Regions from separate parts of the Methylobacterium sp. 13MFTsu3.1M2 genome, predicted to be linked through region 1. Evidence: riboswitches for the same ligand, from Rfam matches in the RefSeq annotation. Region 1 holds a riboswitch; the other holds the start of a gene.
What was found. A riboswitch is a leader RNA that binds a small molecule or an ion and turns the genes downstream of it on or off. The one in region 1 is predicted to bind cobalamin.

Region 1 (7,325 bases):
GCCGACCACCAGCGCGACAGCCACCGACACGAGGGTGATGGTGAGGTTGTAGAACAGCTTGCGCATGGGCTGGACATAGGCCCAGCTGTAGGCGCCGAGCATCAGCACGCCGTCGGTCGCGTCGACCAACGTCATCCCAGCGGTGAACAGCGCCGGGAAGACAAGGATCGTCCAGAGATCCATACCCTGGCTCGCCTGGGCGGCCGAGAGTCCGAACAGGCTCACCTCCGTGGCGGTGTCGAAGCCGAGCGCGAAGAGCAGGCCCAGCGGGTACATGTGCCAGGAGCGCGTCACGAGGCGGAAGAGCGGCCGCAGTATCCGGGCGAGCACGCCCTGGTTGGCGAGCAGCATGTCGAGGTCGGCCTCGACGTAGCGGCCGGTGCGCCGCACCTGCCGGAACGCGCGCCAGACCCCCGCGAGGACGACGAGATTGACGAGGCCGATGAGGATCAGGAAGGCGGCCGAAACGCCTGTGCCGATCAGGCCGCCTAGCTCCCGGTAGCCTTCCGAGGCCGTGATCAGGCTGGTGGCGGCCAGCGCCACCGCAGCCGCGGCCACCACCACGACGGTGGAATGGCCGAGGGCGAACCAGAAGCCGACCGAGACCGGCCGCTGGCCCGCCTGCATCAGCTTGCGCGTGACGTTGTCGATGGCGGCGATGTGGTCGGGATCGACCGCGTGGCGCAGCCCGAAGACGTAGGCCAGCAACGCGGTCGAGAGCAGGGCCGGCTGGCCTGCGAACAGGCTGTAGGCCCAGGACCAGGCGGCGACGTTGGCCGCGATCAGGACGAGGTAAAGCAGCGCGACCCTGCTTCTAATCGAGCGAGGCCTCGCTTCTCGATTGCGAATGGTACCGACCATCACTTCGCTTCAGATGACCGCATCATCGTCCCTCAGCCACAGGCGCGACTTGCCGACAATGGAAGGGGCCTTCAAAAGGTCGCCACCGAGGCTCCCCTTGCTCGCACCAGATGATGCCGACGAATTCTGCCTTGGACGCGGTCCGTCAACGATGGTCGAACGAGCGCCCTTTTGCCGGGCACACCAACGAAAGCCTGCAACGAAAAATGGCCTGCGGTGCGCTTCGCCCTGACATTCGGGAGCAAGTCGAACGCGAGTTGCACTGGCGTACGCGTCATGAACTCGGCTGATGCGCTCGCTCAAGATCTGGACGTTCGTGAAGGCGCCAGCGCCTTAGACTTTCGGCATCAGAACCGCCCGGCGATGGTGAGGCGCACCGCCGTGGGCTCGACGGGATGGAACACGCGGTCGATCAGCCCCTCGGCCGGCTCGCCGGGTAAGCGCGAGACGTATGCGTAGGTGATTTGGTCGGACTTGCTGTTCGTCAGGTTCAGCACGTCCAGGGAGACGCTGACGCCGTTCTCGAAGGCGTACCCGATCCGTCCGTTGAAGAGCGCGGTGGGGCGGGAGCGGATGGAGTTGTCCTCGATCAGCGGGCGCGGACCGAAGTAGCGGAAGCGGAGCGACCCGAACCAGCCGAGCGGCTCGCCGAACGTGATGCCCGCAGAGGCGATGGTGGTGGGAGCTTCCGGGACCCGGTTGCCCACCGGGTCGTAGTCCGAGAAGCGGGCATTGGTGATTGTGAGGTCGCCCTCCAGCGACAGCCAAGGGGTGACCGCGTAGCGGTTTGTCCACTCTACGCCGAACCGCCGGGTCGGGCGGCTGGGCTCCGTGGTGCCGGTGTCGCCCTGGAACAGGTTCTCCGACGCGAAATCGAGCCGGAACAAGGCGAGGCTCGTCGTGAGCCCTGCGATGGAGCGGTTGCGCAGGCCGATCTCGTAGCCGGTTGACGGGACGAGGAAGGGCGAGCGGGTTGTGTTGAACAGCGAGCTCGTTGGATCGACGGTGGCGGTCACGCCGCGCACGTCGTTCGAGTGGAAGCCGCCGCCGTAGTTCACGTAGAGTTCGGTGTCGAACCACGGGCCCAGGACGAGGCAGAGCTTCGGGTTGACGATGGCATCCCGCGCCTTCCCGGAATTGGCAGGCGTGTCCGAGACGACGCTCGCGTAGTAGCCATCGGCCCGGAAGCCGAGGCTGGTGCGCAGCCAGTCGGTCCAGCGCACCCGGTTGTCGAAGTAGAAGGCCCCGCTCGTCTCCAGCACCCGGTCGTCGAGCACGCCAGAGCGAAACTGCCGGTTCGTCGTGTTGAACAGGCCGACCCGGATCGAGTCCGTGCGGGTCTGAACGCCGATCTCGTTTTCCATGGGCAGGCCGAAGAGGTCGCCCTGGAAGATGTGCAGGGCCTCACCGCCGCCGATGATGCGCTGGTCGAGCTGGTGGAATTGGTCGCCGTTGACGGGGTCGTTCAGGAAATAGGTGAAGTCGTTGAACAGGTTGAGCTGGGAGCGAATGACGTAGGCCGAGGCCCGCGTCACGCCGGTGTCGTCCGTCGCGCTGAACCGTCCCGACAGGGAGAACCGTGAGGTGTCGCCACCATCGGTCGGGTTGATCGTGCCGTAGCGGCCGATCAGCCCCTCGGAAACCGCCCGCTCCGGGATCTGGTTGGTGGCCGTCCAGCGGGACGCGTAGGCCATGCCGGTGACGGAGAAGCCGTCGAGCGCGGTACCCTGGCTGTAGCGGGCGACTGTGCTGATCTTGCGGAGCTTGTCGGGCACGACCCACGGCCCGTCGTAGACCTGCGCGTCGGCGGCGACCAGGAGGTTGCCCTCGGCGAGCGGCACCGAGGCGATGGACAGGGCGCGCTTGTAGCCGAACGAGCCGATGGAGGTCAGCGCGAGGTTCTTCGGCATGCTGTCGAGGTAGTCGATGCGCACCGAGCCGGCGGAGGCGAAGTCGCCGTCGCGGACGAAGTACGGGCCCTTGTGGAACTCCACTGCGCCGACGAGTTCGGGTATGAGAAAGTTGATGTCGGCGTAGCCCTGCCCGTGGGCATGGGTGCGCATGTTGAGCGGCATGCCGTCCAGGAACAGGGCGATGTCGGTGCCGTGGTCGAGGTTGAAGCCGCGCAGGAAGAACTGGTTGGCTTTGCCCTCGCCCGAGTGCTGCGTGACGATGAGCCCCGGGACGGCCTCCAGCACCTCGCCGGGGCGTGTGACGGGCCGGTTGTTGACCTGCGCCCCGGTCAGGATCCCGGCGCTGGCCGAGTCTACGCTTAGTAACGAGCCACCGATGCCGGTGACACCGCCGACATATCCGGCGCTGGCGGCAGGTGCGGTTTGCGGCTTCGCGGCTACCGTTTCCGAGGTGACCGAGATCTCCTCCAATGTCGTCTCCGAGGTCGAAGCGGCCTGGGCAGGACGATCCTGGGCATGGGATGCGGTCGACAGCACGGCGAGGCTGCAACCTGAAAGCGCGAGCAGGGCGCGAAGAGAACGACGGGACACGGAAGCCTCGACGGCGGCAGTGGCACGTCACCGCGAATGACGTCGCCGCGCCTGACCGAAGTCCAGCGCTTTGACACCCGTCAGGACACCCCGCCCGACGCGTTTCGCGTGTGACCACGACTGACGGCAGGTCTCCTGGCTCGCGGGTCGTCGCCATCGCACCGTCTTCCCGGATGACACTCATCCAGTGACGCGGTGGTGCTGGGCTCGCCGCCTACAGTTGCGGGGGCAGCCGTGGCTTCGGGGTGAGCCCCCACCACGTTCCCTTTTGATCCCCAAGGGGAACCGTCGAGCGAAGCTTAGCATTCGGGCTCTGCCGACCGTCAAGGCTCAACCGCCGATTTACGTTTGAGTGACGACCTTCATCCCGAGTGTGTGTCGGAACGGCGACGCAGGCATGCCCTCTGCGGTCATCGGCCAGAGCCTGCATGATCGTCAAAGATGGGTGGAAAGCGGGCTGTCCGCTCAGGAGGTCAGCGACGCTCTTCCGGACATCGCGTCAATCTCTGCTTCGACCACGGCGACCGCCTCGTCCGGCGCGAGAAGCGCCGTATCCACCACCAGCCTGAGCGAGCTCCACGGCACGTAATCGCGTCCCATGACCGACGACCATGAGGGAAGCTTGAACCCGACTATGTCCGCGGTCCTGGTCTCGACGCGGCGTCGATGCTCCGCCTCGTCGCTACAGATGACCTCGATCTCGATGAGGCGCACGGCTTCCCTGTGCGCCACGTCCCGCCAACCCTCTCGGCTCTCCGGGACCGGGTTGACGCTGTCGGCGATCACGAGATTGCCGAGCCTGAGGTTCGACGCCGCGACGGCGAAGGCCACGATGTAGCCCGCCGCGCCGATGTCGGGGCCGAGCTTCGCGCGGCGGGTCAGCGCATGCTCGATCTCGTCCACGCGAACGTAGGCGGCGGAACGCTTGACCGCGAGGGCCTTCCCGAGGGTCGTCTTGCCCGCGCCGGGCAGTCCGCCGAGGACGACGAGCATGCGGCCTCCAGCGCTCTGCTGCGTCTGCTTATAGGGACGGCAGCATCGATCGTGAACGACCAACTGGGGTCGCCAGCAGACGGTCCCATAACCGGACGAATGGGTCTGACCCTAGAGGTACTTGAGCCAGGCGATGTCACGTCGCGACGCCTTGAGGCGAGAGAACCAGGCGGTCGGGTAGTAGAGGGGCGCGATCAGCCCAGCGTACCACACCAGAACCCATGCGTAGTCTGAAACAGCGAACACGGTACCCTGCGTCGGGCCCCAGAGCGCGAGAGCACCGTGGTAGAGCAGCCGCAGAACCGTCAGGTGAAGCAGGTAGAAGAAGAGCGGCGCGCCGCCGAACACCGCAACCGCTGCGACCACCGGGCGGTCGCCCATGCGTTCCAGGGCGACGAGCAATAGCGCCCCGATCCCGAGCGTGAGGAGCAGGAACAGCAGCGAGGACGGGTACTTCGTCAGCGCGAAGAAGCTCATCGCCTTTCGCAGGGCGCTGTCGTCGACGACGAACCAGGGTTTGTCCCCGTAGCCGTTCGCCAGACGCAGCACCGCGAAGGCGACCAGCATTGTGACGCCGACGGCGGCGAAACGGCGCTCGCGCGTCCGTGGGGCGACGCCGGGCAAGAACCACGGGCCGATGGCGTAGCCGAGCGCGATGACCCCGATCCAGGGGAGCACGGGGTAGGTCGTCTTGGCCACCAGACCGAATGGGAGCGCGATGACGTCGCGCTGGTGCAGCATGGCCCAGACGGCGAAGAAGGGGTCATCGGGCCGGAGTTGGATCGGATCGAGGAGATTGTGCCCGCAAACGAGCAGCATTCCGACAGCGATGAGAACCGACCGCGGCAGGCCGATCATCGCCGCCAGGACGATCATGCACACGCCGATGCACCAGATCACCTGAAGCCACAGCGTCGGGCTAGCGACGCCCCAGTAGAGCTCCGAGAGGTAGAAGACCTCCAACGCCATCAGGACGAGGCCGCGCTTCACGAGGTAGGCGCTGGTTTCCGCCAGGGTGTGCCGGGTGCTGAACAGGTACGCGGCCACCCCCGTCAGCACGACGAAGATGGGCGCGCACAGGCTGACCGCGAGGCGGGCGAGATACAGGGCCGGCATGGCGGTCCTGGCATCCATCGGGTCGGCGACGGGCACGTGCAGGAACCAGGTCTCGCGCAGGTGGTCGAGGAGCATCAGCACCATCACCAGCCCGCGCAGGGCGTCGATGGAGGCGATGCGTCCGGTCCTGGCCGATTCCTCTGCCGTCGCCTCCAGAATGCCCGGATGCACGCCCATCAGAACCGCGCCGTCATGCTCACGGTCACCCGCCGGGGCTCGCCGACGCCGACCCAGAAGGCGTTGTAGGAGCGCTCGTAGTAGGTCTCGTCGAAGATGTTATCGACGTTCAGCCCGAAGCGCAGGTTCTCGTAGCGGTAGTAGGCCAGGGCATCGGTGAGCACGTAGCCCGGGAGCCGGAACCGCTCGTTGCCGCTGTCCCCGAGACGCGAGCCGACGGCCCGGACGCCGCCCCCGAACCCAAAACCCTTCCAGTCGCCGGCCTGGACCTCGTAGACGCCGAGCAGGCTGCCCGAGTGGCGCGGGATGTTGAGGAGCGGCGAGCCAACCCGCAGGACCTCGTCGCGGGTCACGGCGGCGTCGATGAAGGCGTAGCCGCCGATCACCCGGAACTCGGGCGTCACCTGTCCGACGAAGCTCAGGTCGAAGCCTTGGCTGCGCACGGCCCCGGCGGCGATCTGGAAGAAGAAGTCCCGCGGGTCCGTCGTGAGGACGTTCTCCTTCTCGATGTGGAAGGCCGCGCCGGTCACGCTCAGGCCGGTGAAGAGGTCGAGCTTGACGCCCGCCTCGTAGCCGAAGCCGGTCTCCGGGGCGAAGGGACGGGTCGCGATGTCGAAGCCGGTGTTGGGGCGGAACGAGGCCGCCACGTTGCCGTAGAACGAGAGGAAGGACAGCGGCTGGTAGACGAGGCCCGCACGCGGCGAGAAGCCGGTCCGATCCTGCTCCGTGCGCTCGTTGCCGACCTTGTCGCGGAAGGTCTGGTTGTAGAAGTCGGTCCGGTTGCCGAGGAGGAGCTTCCACTCCGGGCTTAGCGCGATCTGATCCTGCGCGTAGACGGCGGTATTCCCGACGTTCTCGCTCGCGCTGTAGCGCCGCGTGAAGGGCGGCTTGGGCTGGCCGTAGACCGGGTTGAACAGGTCGATGGCGAAGGGGTCGATCCGCGGCGTCGAGCGCAGCAGGTTCTCGGTGCTGTTGTAGCGCTCGTGCTCAAGGCCAAGCAGCACGGTGTGGGCGAACGGCCCGGTGTCGAAGTGCCCGACGAGCTCGGCCTGCCCGATGGCCACGCCCCAGGTGAAGTCGTGCCGACGGAACTCGCGCAACAGGGTGCGGCCGTCGTCGAGGAGGCCGGTCGCGCCGGTCTGCAGGCCGGTCAGGCTGCCGGTATTGAAGTGTCCGGCGACCCGCAGCTGCCAATCGGCGTTGAAGGCATGATCGAGGCGGATCTGCAGGATCCCGGCCTCCGACACGGAATCGTCGCCCGGCTCGCCGAAGAAGCGGGAGCGCGGGACGAGGCCGAGGCGGTTGTTCACCGCGACGGTGCCACGGTCGAAGGTCTGGCGGTTGCGCAGGTACTGCGCCTCGACGGTGAGCTTGGTGTCCGGGCTGATCAGCCAGCTTACCACGGGCGCGGCCAGGACGCGGTCGCCGTCGACGAAATCGCGGAAGCTGTCCTGCCGAGCGAGGGCGCCGTTGAAGCGGTAGAGGACGGTGCCTTCCTCGTTCAGCGGCCCGCCGGCATCGACGGTGGTGCGCGCCGTGCCGAAGCTCCCGACGAGCGTACCCATCTCGACGAAGGGCAGCGCTACGGGCTGCTTGGTCAGGATGTTGACGGTGCCGCCCGGGTCGCTGCGTCCATAGAGTGCCCCGCTCGGACCTTTGAGCACCTCGATGGAC
Region 2 (7,834 bases), on a different contig from region 1:
GGCGGAGACCGGCGACTCCTTGGTCATCGATCTGCCGCGCCAGCGTTTTGAGACCGTTCTGGGCCCGTCCCGGCTCTACACCGCGCTCACGGCCGCAGCGGACCTCGCCTCGACGACCCTGACGGGCTCGTACCTTCAGGAACTCGTCCGGGTCAGCGATCGCCTCACCCCTGACGCGGCCGAGCGCATGGCATCGATCGGCGTCGACCTGATCGTGGCGAGCCTCGCCGAACGGATGGCGCAGGAGGTACCCCGTTCCATCCACGGCAACGTCACGGTCCAGCGCGCCAAGGCCTATGTCGAGGCGAACCTGAGCGACCCGAACCTGGACCCGCCCCGGCTCGCCGCCGCGATGGGCGTGTCGTTGCGGCGGCTGCAGGAGCTGTTTCATGAGCGCGGCCGGCACATCTCCGACTACATCTGGGGACGCCGACTGGAGGTGGCAGCCAAACGCCTGACCGACCCGGCCTGCGCCGCCCTGTCGATCGGCCTGTTGGCTTATGGCTGCGGCTTCAGCAGCCAGGCGCATTTCGCGCGCCGCTTCAAGGATCGCTACGACGTGAGCCCCCGTGAATACCGACAGGCGCACAGGCCGGACGTGGAGGTATCTGCGTCCGCCTCCGGTCTGTCGTCCTGATGCGCAGCACGACCGGATCGGAAGCCACCGCCGGGCCGATCTCGACCGCTCGACAGCACACGCTGAAACCGACCTCAGGCGGACAGCGTCCGACGCAGCCTGCGCCAGCCCGCCACGATCCCGGTGACCGCGATGCCCGCCGCCAGGAGATTCAGGACCCACTGGGCCGTATCGTGCAGGGGGCGGTTGCCGGTGAGCCCCGGCAGGTCGAGCCGGTGCGCGGCGTCGAACAGCCAGCGGTTGATCCGGCCCGAGCGGTCCAGGCGCTGGAGGATCGTGCCGTCCCTGGGATCGACGTGGAGCCACGTGGCGGCCGCGTCGCCGAAGCGCAGGCGCAGCACCGGAAGCGGCCGTGGGTCGGCCCCGTGGGGATACCAGTAGGCGTCGTAGGCGTATAACGGGCGGATCGACCGGAGGGGACCGTCCGCGAAACCATCTGCCGCGGCCGCCGCGATGCTGCGCGCGTCGAGGGCGGTCGCGCCGTCCGCTGCGACCGTCCGGAGGCCGTCCGCCGTCTCGGCGACGATCCACCAGCGTCCGCCGATGGCGGCGAAGCGCAGGGTGCGCGTATCCGGCACGGCGCCATCGCGAAGCCGGTGCGGATCGAGGCCGAGCGCCGGCGGGGTTCCGGCATAGGCGGCGCGCAACGCTACCGGCGGGCTGGTCGCGCTGAACCAGCGGTTCGGGTTCATGGAGATCCAGCCGCTGACGATGAACGTGCTCAAGCCGAGGCCCCCCGCGAGGCCGAGCAGGTGGTGCCAGCGCGCCAGCCCGCGATAGGGCGTGACCGCCCCGGCCGCGTAGCGCCGCCGAAGGCGCAGGCGCCAGATCCCGATCGCGCCTCCACTCAGCGCGCCGAGGGCGGCGAAACCCGAGAGCCACAACAGGATCGTCCGCCACAGCTCCGGCCGGGCCCGCAGCGGCGTGAGGTAGATCCAGTGCGCCACCGAACCCACCCAGTTCCAGCCCCGCTCGAAGCGTGTCGTGTCGAGGGCGATCTCGCCGGTCACCGCAGACACGTAGAGCTCGGTCCCCGCGGCGTCGCCGAGGGCCACCTTCAGGAAGGGCCGGAGCGGGTCGTAGCGGGCCGTGACGGTCCACTGGTCGCGCGCGACCAACTCGGACTGCGCAGCCGGAGCACCACCGGCCGCGACACGCAGCGCGTCTGCGGGTGTCAGCGGGACGAGCCGCGCGCCGGTCCGTGCCGAGACCGTCACCCGGGCGCCGTCGTGGCCGGCGATCCGGTAGACCGGCTCGTCGCCCCGCATCTCCAGGCCGAAGGCGGCCGGCACGCCGGCGAGCCCGCCGGCCCGCAGCGCCGCGTCCGGCGCGACCGCGACCTGATCCCAGGCGATCGGGGCGAGCCGCGACAGCCGCTCGGCCCCGGTGAGCGCCGGGAACGGCACGTAGAGCATCACCAGCCCGGAGCCGATCCACAGCGCGAAGAACAGCCCCGCGGCGATCCCGGCCCAGCGGTGGAACAGGAGCAGCCAGCGCCGTCCCGCCTTGCCGAGCCGGCGCGGCAGGCTCACCACGTCACCGTGTAGGCGACCTCGACCGAGCGCGGGCGCCCGAGCAGCCAGTTGGTCCCGACCCCGTTCACGGCGTTGCCCGAGATCGCGTAGACCTTGTCGAACAGGTTGTAGACCCGCACGGACAGGCGCGAATCCGCCGTCACCTGATGGTCCAGGACCGCGTTGACGAGGTTGTAGGCGGGGCGCCGCGCCGTGTTGCCGAAGTCGCTGTAGACCTGCCCGACGTTCTGCAGTCCGACCCGCGCGGTCCAGTCGCGGGTGACGTCCCAGGTCAGCCAGAGGTTGGCCACGCGCTCGGGCACGTCGATCGGCTGGTTGCCGGCATACGAGACGGTGGCGCCGTTCACCGTCTGGTCGAACCGGTCGTACTGCGCGTGGAGGAGCGCGAGGTTGCCGTCGAGCCGCCAGCCCGGCGCGAAGCGCCAGCCGAGCGCCAGCTCGAAGCCCTGCGAGGACTGGCTCCCCACCTGCGTGGACAGCGTCGGCTGGCCGGGGATCGCCGAGATCAGGTTGTCCTTGACGATCCGGTAGCCCGCGACGGTCCATTCGAGGGCGCCGTCGAAGGCCAGCCCCTTGGCGCCGATCTCGACCTGATCGCCGGTCGCGAGCTTGAAGCCCGCCAGCGACTGCGACAGCGTGATCAGGCTGTTCACCGGGTCGGTGGCGAAGCTGTACTGGGCGTAGAGCGCGCTGTCCGGCGTCGGGTTGTAGACGAGGCCGAACCGGTAGCCGAGCGCCCGATAGGTCTTCTCGAACCGCGATCCCGTCTGCAGGTCCTCGCGGTTCAGCGTCGGCACGTCGAGGCGCACGCCCGTGAGGAACGACAGCTTGTCCGACAGGATCACCCGGTCCTCGGCGAAGACCGAGGCCTGGCTCGTCTGCGTCGCGTAGGCCGGGCGCGCCCGGCCGTTCTGCGGGAACAGGCCCGGATCGTAGCCGGTGAGCGGCACGCTCGTCGTCTGGTCGAAGTAGAAGTTATTGGTGTGACGGAAGTCGATGTGATTCACGTCGAAGCCGGCCACGAACTGGTTCGGCAGCCCGAACAGGCTGCCCCGGAACGTCGCGTCGAGGCGGTCTCCGACCTGCTCCTGGCTGTGGTAGATCTCCAGGTAGTCGCCCCGGTCCACGAGCCCGGTGCCGCGGTTGTAGCTGTACTGCTCGACGTCGAGCCAGTGGCGCCGGCTGGTCAGCCGGTAGGCGGTGTTGCGGATCGTGATGTCGGCCGAGGGGGACCACTCGGTCTTGAGCTGGGTCCAGTTGTCGGCCCAGGTGATCTTCGCGTCGCGGACGTTGTAGTTGTTGAACCGGATGAGATCCGGGATCCGTCCCTCGACCAGCGGGGTGCCCCAGTAGCGGGCGGGCTCCTGGTAGCCGAGATCGTGGCTCAGGGTGAAGGCGAGGTCGGCGCTCGGCCGGAACAGCAGGGCGGCGGAGACCGCGAGGTTGCGGAAATCGCCCTCCGGCCGCATCCAGCCGTCGGCGCGATTGCCGCTGACGTTGAGGCGGTACGCGAAGGTGTCGCCGTACTCCGCCTGCCCCAGCGGGCCACCGGAATCGAGGGCGAGCCGCGCGACACCGTCGGTGCCGATGACCGCGCGGGCGGCGTTGATCGGCACGAAGACCGGCTTCTTGGGCACCACGTTGATGACGCCGCCGATGGCGCCGTCGCCGTAGAGCACCGAGGACGGCCCGCGCAGCACCTCGATCCGCTCGACGTTCCACGTGTCGAACGGGAAGGTCACGGTGTTGGCGCCGACGTAGAAGCGCGTGCCGTCGTATAGCTGCTGGATCGAGTTCGGGCCGGCGAAGCCGCGGGACGTGAACGCGCCGTTGCCGTTGCCGGGCGCCGCGATGGTGGTGATGCCGGTCGCGTCCTGAGTCACGGCCTCGGCGATCGTGTCCTGGCCGCGCAGCCGCGCGGTCTCGCCCGACACGATGTCGAGGCTGGCCGGCGTCTCCAGCGGCGTCAGGCCGAGGCGGCTCGCGGTCCGGTCGGGCGTGCGCAGGTTGAGCCCGTTCGGCGGGAGGCGGCCCGGGTCGCCGCCCGCGCCCGCGACCGACAGCTCATCCAGCGTGACCGCCTCCTGTGCGGCGGCCGGACTGGCGAGGAGCGCGAGGAGAACGCCGCAGAGGGGGGCCCGCCCGCCGGGGCGGGAGCGATGGGTCGATGGAGACATGGGGAAAGTGGTCCGTGCACGGCGCGCGCCGGCCCCCGCGTCCTACAAGCATTGTAATAACATTACAATGCGCCCGCTGTCCGGTAGCCTCTGCCCGTGCGGGCGCGCGACGGCGTCCTGCCACAGGGCTCAAGGGAGTCGGGACAGCGGAAACGGGCATGGGGAACGGCGTCGCGGGCGCGCTTGCTGTGGCACGTCACCGCGAACGAGGCCTCGGCGGCCGCCTCCCCTCGGGACTGGCGGCGCCTCGACACCCGCCAGGACACCCCGCCCGGCGCGTTTCGCGTGTGACCACGGCTGACGGCAGGTCTCCTGGCTCGCGGGTCGCCGCCCTCGCACCGTCTTCCCGGGGTGACCCAGTGACGTGGTGGTGAAGGGCTCGCCGCTTACAGTTGCGGGGGCAGCCGCGGCTTCGGGGCGAACCCCTCACCGCGTTCCCTTTTGATCCCCGAGGGGAACCGTCGAACACAGCTTGGCCGTAGCGGGGGCGGGCGTCAACCGTGTGTCCGGTTGTTGCCGTGGATCGGCGCGCTGTGCGCCGGTCCGTTGCGGCCTCGCCGACGACGGGCTAGCCCCTGCGGGATGACGGTCTGGCGGCCCCCTGCGGAGATACGCGTGAAGGCACTGGGTCTGCCCCGGCGCGGCAACAGCCTGCTCGTGGCCGAGGTCCGCGCGGATGACGGGCGGCTGAAAGGCGTCCGGCCGCTCGGCGGCAGCGTCGCGTTCGGCGAGCGGGTCGAGGACGCCCTGATCCGGGAGTTCCGAGAGGAGCTCGGCGTCACCGTCTCGGTGCTCGGCGGCCCCCGCGTCATGGAGAACATCTTCACGCACGAGGGGCAGGTCGGGCACGAGGTGCTGTTCCTGTTCCCCGTCGCCCTGCCGCCGGGGCGGTTCGACGGGCAGGAGCGATTCGTGTTCCACGAGGATTCCGGCACCGCCTGCGTGGCGCGGTGGTGCGATCTGGACGGGCTCGACGTGCCGGGCGGTCCCGACCTCTTCCCCGCCGGCCTGAAGGCCCGCCTCCGCGACGCGTGGCGCGCGGAGCCCTGACGGACCGGGCCGGCCCACCGCCTTTGCCGCTCGGCGCGGGCGATGCTACAGCCGGGCAATCCCATCGGTCCGGACGTCCGCGACGCCGCGGCCCATGCGCCCGGACGCTCCGTCCGACGCGGAGACGGGTGCCGGCGGAAGCATGACGATACGACCTCCCAGAAGCGGCGGGCCGACGGGGCGCAAGCCTCAGGCCGGCAAGTCCAGCGCCAGCAAGTTCAGGGGCGGCAAGGCCCAGGCCGACGGCCGCGCCCGCACGGGCCCGCGCACCAGCGCCCGCGACGCCGCCGAGCGCGCGGCCCGCAACCGCGGCGAGGATGCCGGCACCCGCGATCCCTGGGGCGCGCAGGCCGCTGCGGCCCCGGCGCCGGCCCGGCCGCCGAAGCCGCGCCGCGACGCCGCCGCACCGCGCGACGCCGCGGCGGGCAAGCCCGGCGGCCGGCCGCCGGCCAGGCGCTCGGCGGCCCCCTCCCCGGCCCTCGCCTCTGCCCCCGCGCCCGGTCCGACCCGGCGCGAGCAGCGCGCCGCCGCCTCCGCGACCCTCGCCTCCGGCGTGCAGACCCTGACCGTCGAGCCGGACGAGGCTGGGATGCGGATCGACCGCTTCCTCACCGCCCGCTTCCCGCTCCTGCCCTTCACCCGCGTGCAGACCATCGTCCGCAAGGGCGAGTTGCGGGTCGACGGCAAGCGCGCCAAGCCGAACGACCGGCTGGAGCCGGGCATGAGCGTGCGCGTGCCGCCGCTGCGCCTCGACCAGCCCACCGAGCGGCCGCGCAGCGCCGCCCGCGAGCAGGACGACGCCGCCTTCATCCGGTCGCTGATCCTCTACGAGGATGCCGACATGATGATCCTCAACAAGCCCTTCGGCCTCGCGGTCCAGGGCGGTTCGGGGACGGTCCGGCACGTGGACGGCCTGCTCGCCGCCCTCACGGGTTCGGACGGCCAGAAGCCGCGCCTCGTCCACCGGCTGGACAAGGACACGGCCGGGTGCCTGATCATCGCCAAGACCCGGCTCGCCGCCGCGACGCTGGCCAAGAGCTTCCGGTCCCGGGCGGCGCGGAAGATCTACTGGGCGCTCACCGCGGGCGTGCCGCGGGTCCGGCAGGGGCGCGTCTCGACCTACCTCGCCAAGGAGGAGCCCACCGACGCGGACGCGCGGATGCGGGTCGCCAAGCACGGCGACGAGGGCGCGAGCCACGCGCTGACCTACTACGCGATGGTCGATCAGGCGGCCCAGAAGCTGTCCTGGCTGTCGTTCAAGCCGGTCACCGGCCGCACGCACCAGCTGCGCGCCCACGCGGCCCATATCGGCCACCCGATCGTGGGCGACCCGAAATACTTCTCCGTCGAGAACTGGGAGCTGCCGGGCGGCATCCAGAACCGCCTCCACCTGCTCGCCCGGCGGATCGTCATCCCGCACCCGCGGACCGGCAAGCCGGTCGACGTGAGCGCGCCGCTCCCGCCCCACATGGCGCAGAGCTGGAACCTCCTGGGCTTCGACGCCGCCCGCTACGACCCGATCGTCGAGGCTCCGGAGGCCTGAGCCCGCAGCCAGGGCACGATCGCGTCCGCCATCGCGTCCGGGCCCTCGAGCGGCAGCATGTGGCCCGACCCGTCGATCACCCTCAGCGTCGCGCCCGGGATGCCATCGCGGAGCTCCCGCGCCTCGTCGAGGCTGCGCAGGGCGTCCTGGGCCGCCGCCACGACCAGGGTCGGGCAGCCGATCGCGCCGAGGCGGTCGCCATCGGATTCGCGCGCCTGCCCGGCCTGGCGCAGGAAGACCTCTCCGCCGAGCCGGTCGCCCATCTGCCGGATCCGGCTCAGGAGGGCGCCGTCGCCGGCGCGGTCCGGGTGCACCGACTGGAGGATCGCCGACCGGCTGAGGCCCCGGTAGCCCTGCTGGCGGATATGGGCGACGGCGGCGGCCTTCCGGCGCGCCTGGGCCGGCGTGTCGGCCCGCGACGAGGTGGCGACGAGGACCAGCGCCTCCACCCGGTCCGGCACGAGCCGGGCGACCGCGCGGGCGACGTAGCCGCCCATGGAGAAGCCCACGAGCCCGAAGCGCGGCGGCGCCTCCGCGACGACGCGGCGCGCCATGTCGGCGATGGCGGCGTCCCGCGCGAGGTCGCCGTGCGTGATCGGACCCACCTCGGCGAGGCGCGCGACCACGTCCGACCAGAGGTCGGCATCGGTCATGAAGCCGGGCAGCAGCACGAGGTTCATCGCCGGATCATCCTTCCCGTCCCCCAGATAACCGTCACGCGAGCGCCCGTCAGCGCCGCGGCATCTCCGGTGAAAGTCGGGTGCGGTCCGGGCGTCCCGCGCGGCGCATGCCTTGGCAACCGGCCGCGCCGCCTCATATGCTGCCCCGCGCCCCGCCGATCCGCCGCGGGGCCTGTTCCCGGCGGTTCGAGACCCTGACACATGAAGCTCGC

Region 2: it holds a riboswitch for cobalamin, as region 1 does, so the genes downstream of both, BM314_RS18635 (TonB-dependent receptor) here and BM314_RS08375 (TonB-dependent receptor) in region 1, are expected to answer to the same signal.

Annotation. Positions count from the first base shown of each region.
Region 1 covers NZ_FOMM01000008.1:11,110-18,434, forward strand. The annotation lists gene BM314_RS08370 (HoxN/HupN/NixA family nickel/cobalt transporter) at 1-861, opposite strand, end outside; gene BM314_RS08375 (TonB-dependent receptor) at 1,209-3,245, opposite strand; cobalamin riboswitch at 3,473-3,670, opposite strand; gene BM314_RS08380 (P-loop nucleotide/nucleoside kinase family protein) at 3,831-4,358, opposite strand; gene BM314_RS08385 (acetyltransferase domain-containing protein) at 4,470-5,651, opposite strand; gene BM314_RS08390 (TonB-dependent siderophore receptor) at 5,651-7,325, opposite strand, start outside.
Region 2 covers NZ_FOMM01000018.1:52,959-60,792, reverse strand. The annotation lists gene BM314_RS18645 (helix-turn-helix domain-containing protein) at 1-637, shown strand, start outside; gene BM314_RS18640 (peptidase) at 712-2,172, opposite strand; gene BM314_RS18635 (TonB-dependent receptor) at 2,166-4,349, opposite strand; cobalamin riboswitch at 4,634-4,827, opposite strand; gene BM314_RS18630 (NUDIX hydrolase) at 4,932-5,399, shown strand; gene BM314_RS18625 (RluA family pseudouridine synthase) at 5,542-6,942, shown strand; gene BM314_RS18620 (alpha/beta fold hydrolase) at 6,909-7,622, opposite strand; gene BM314_RS18615 (hypothetical protein) at 7,824-7,834, shown strand, end outside.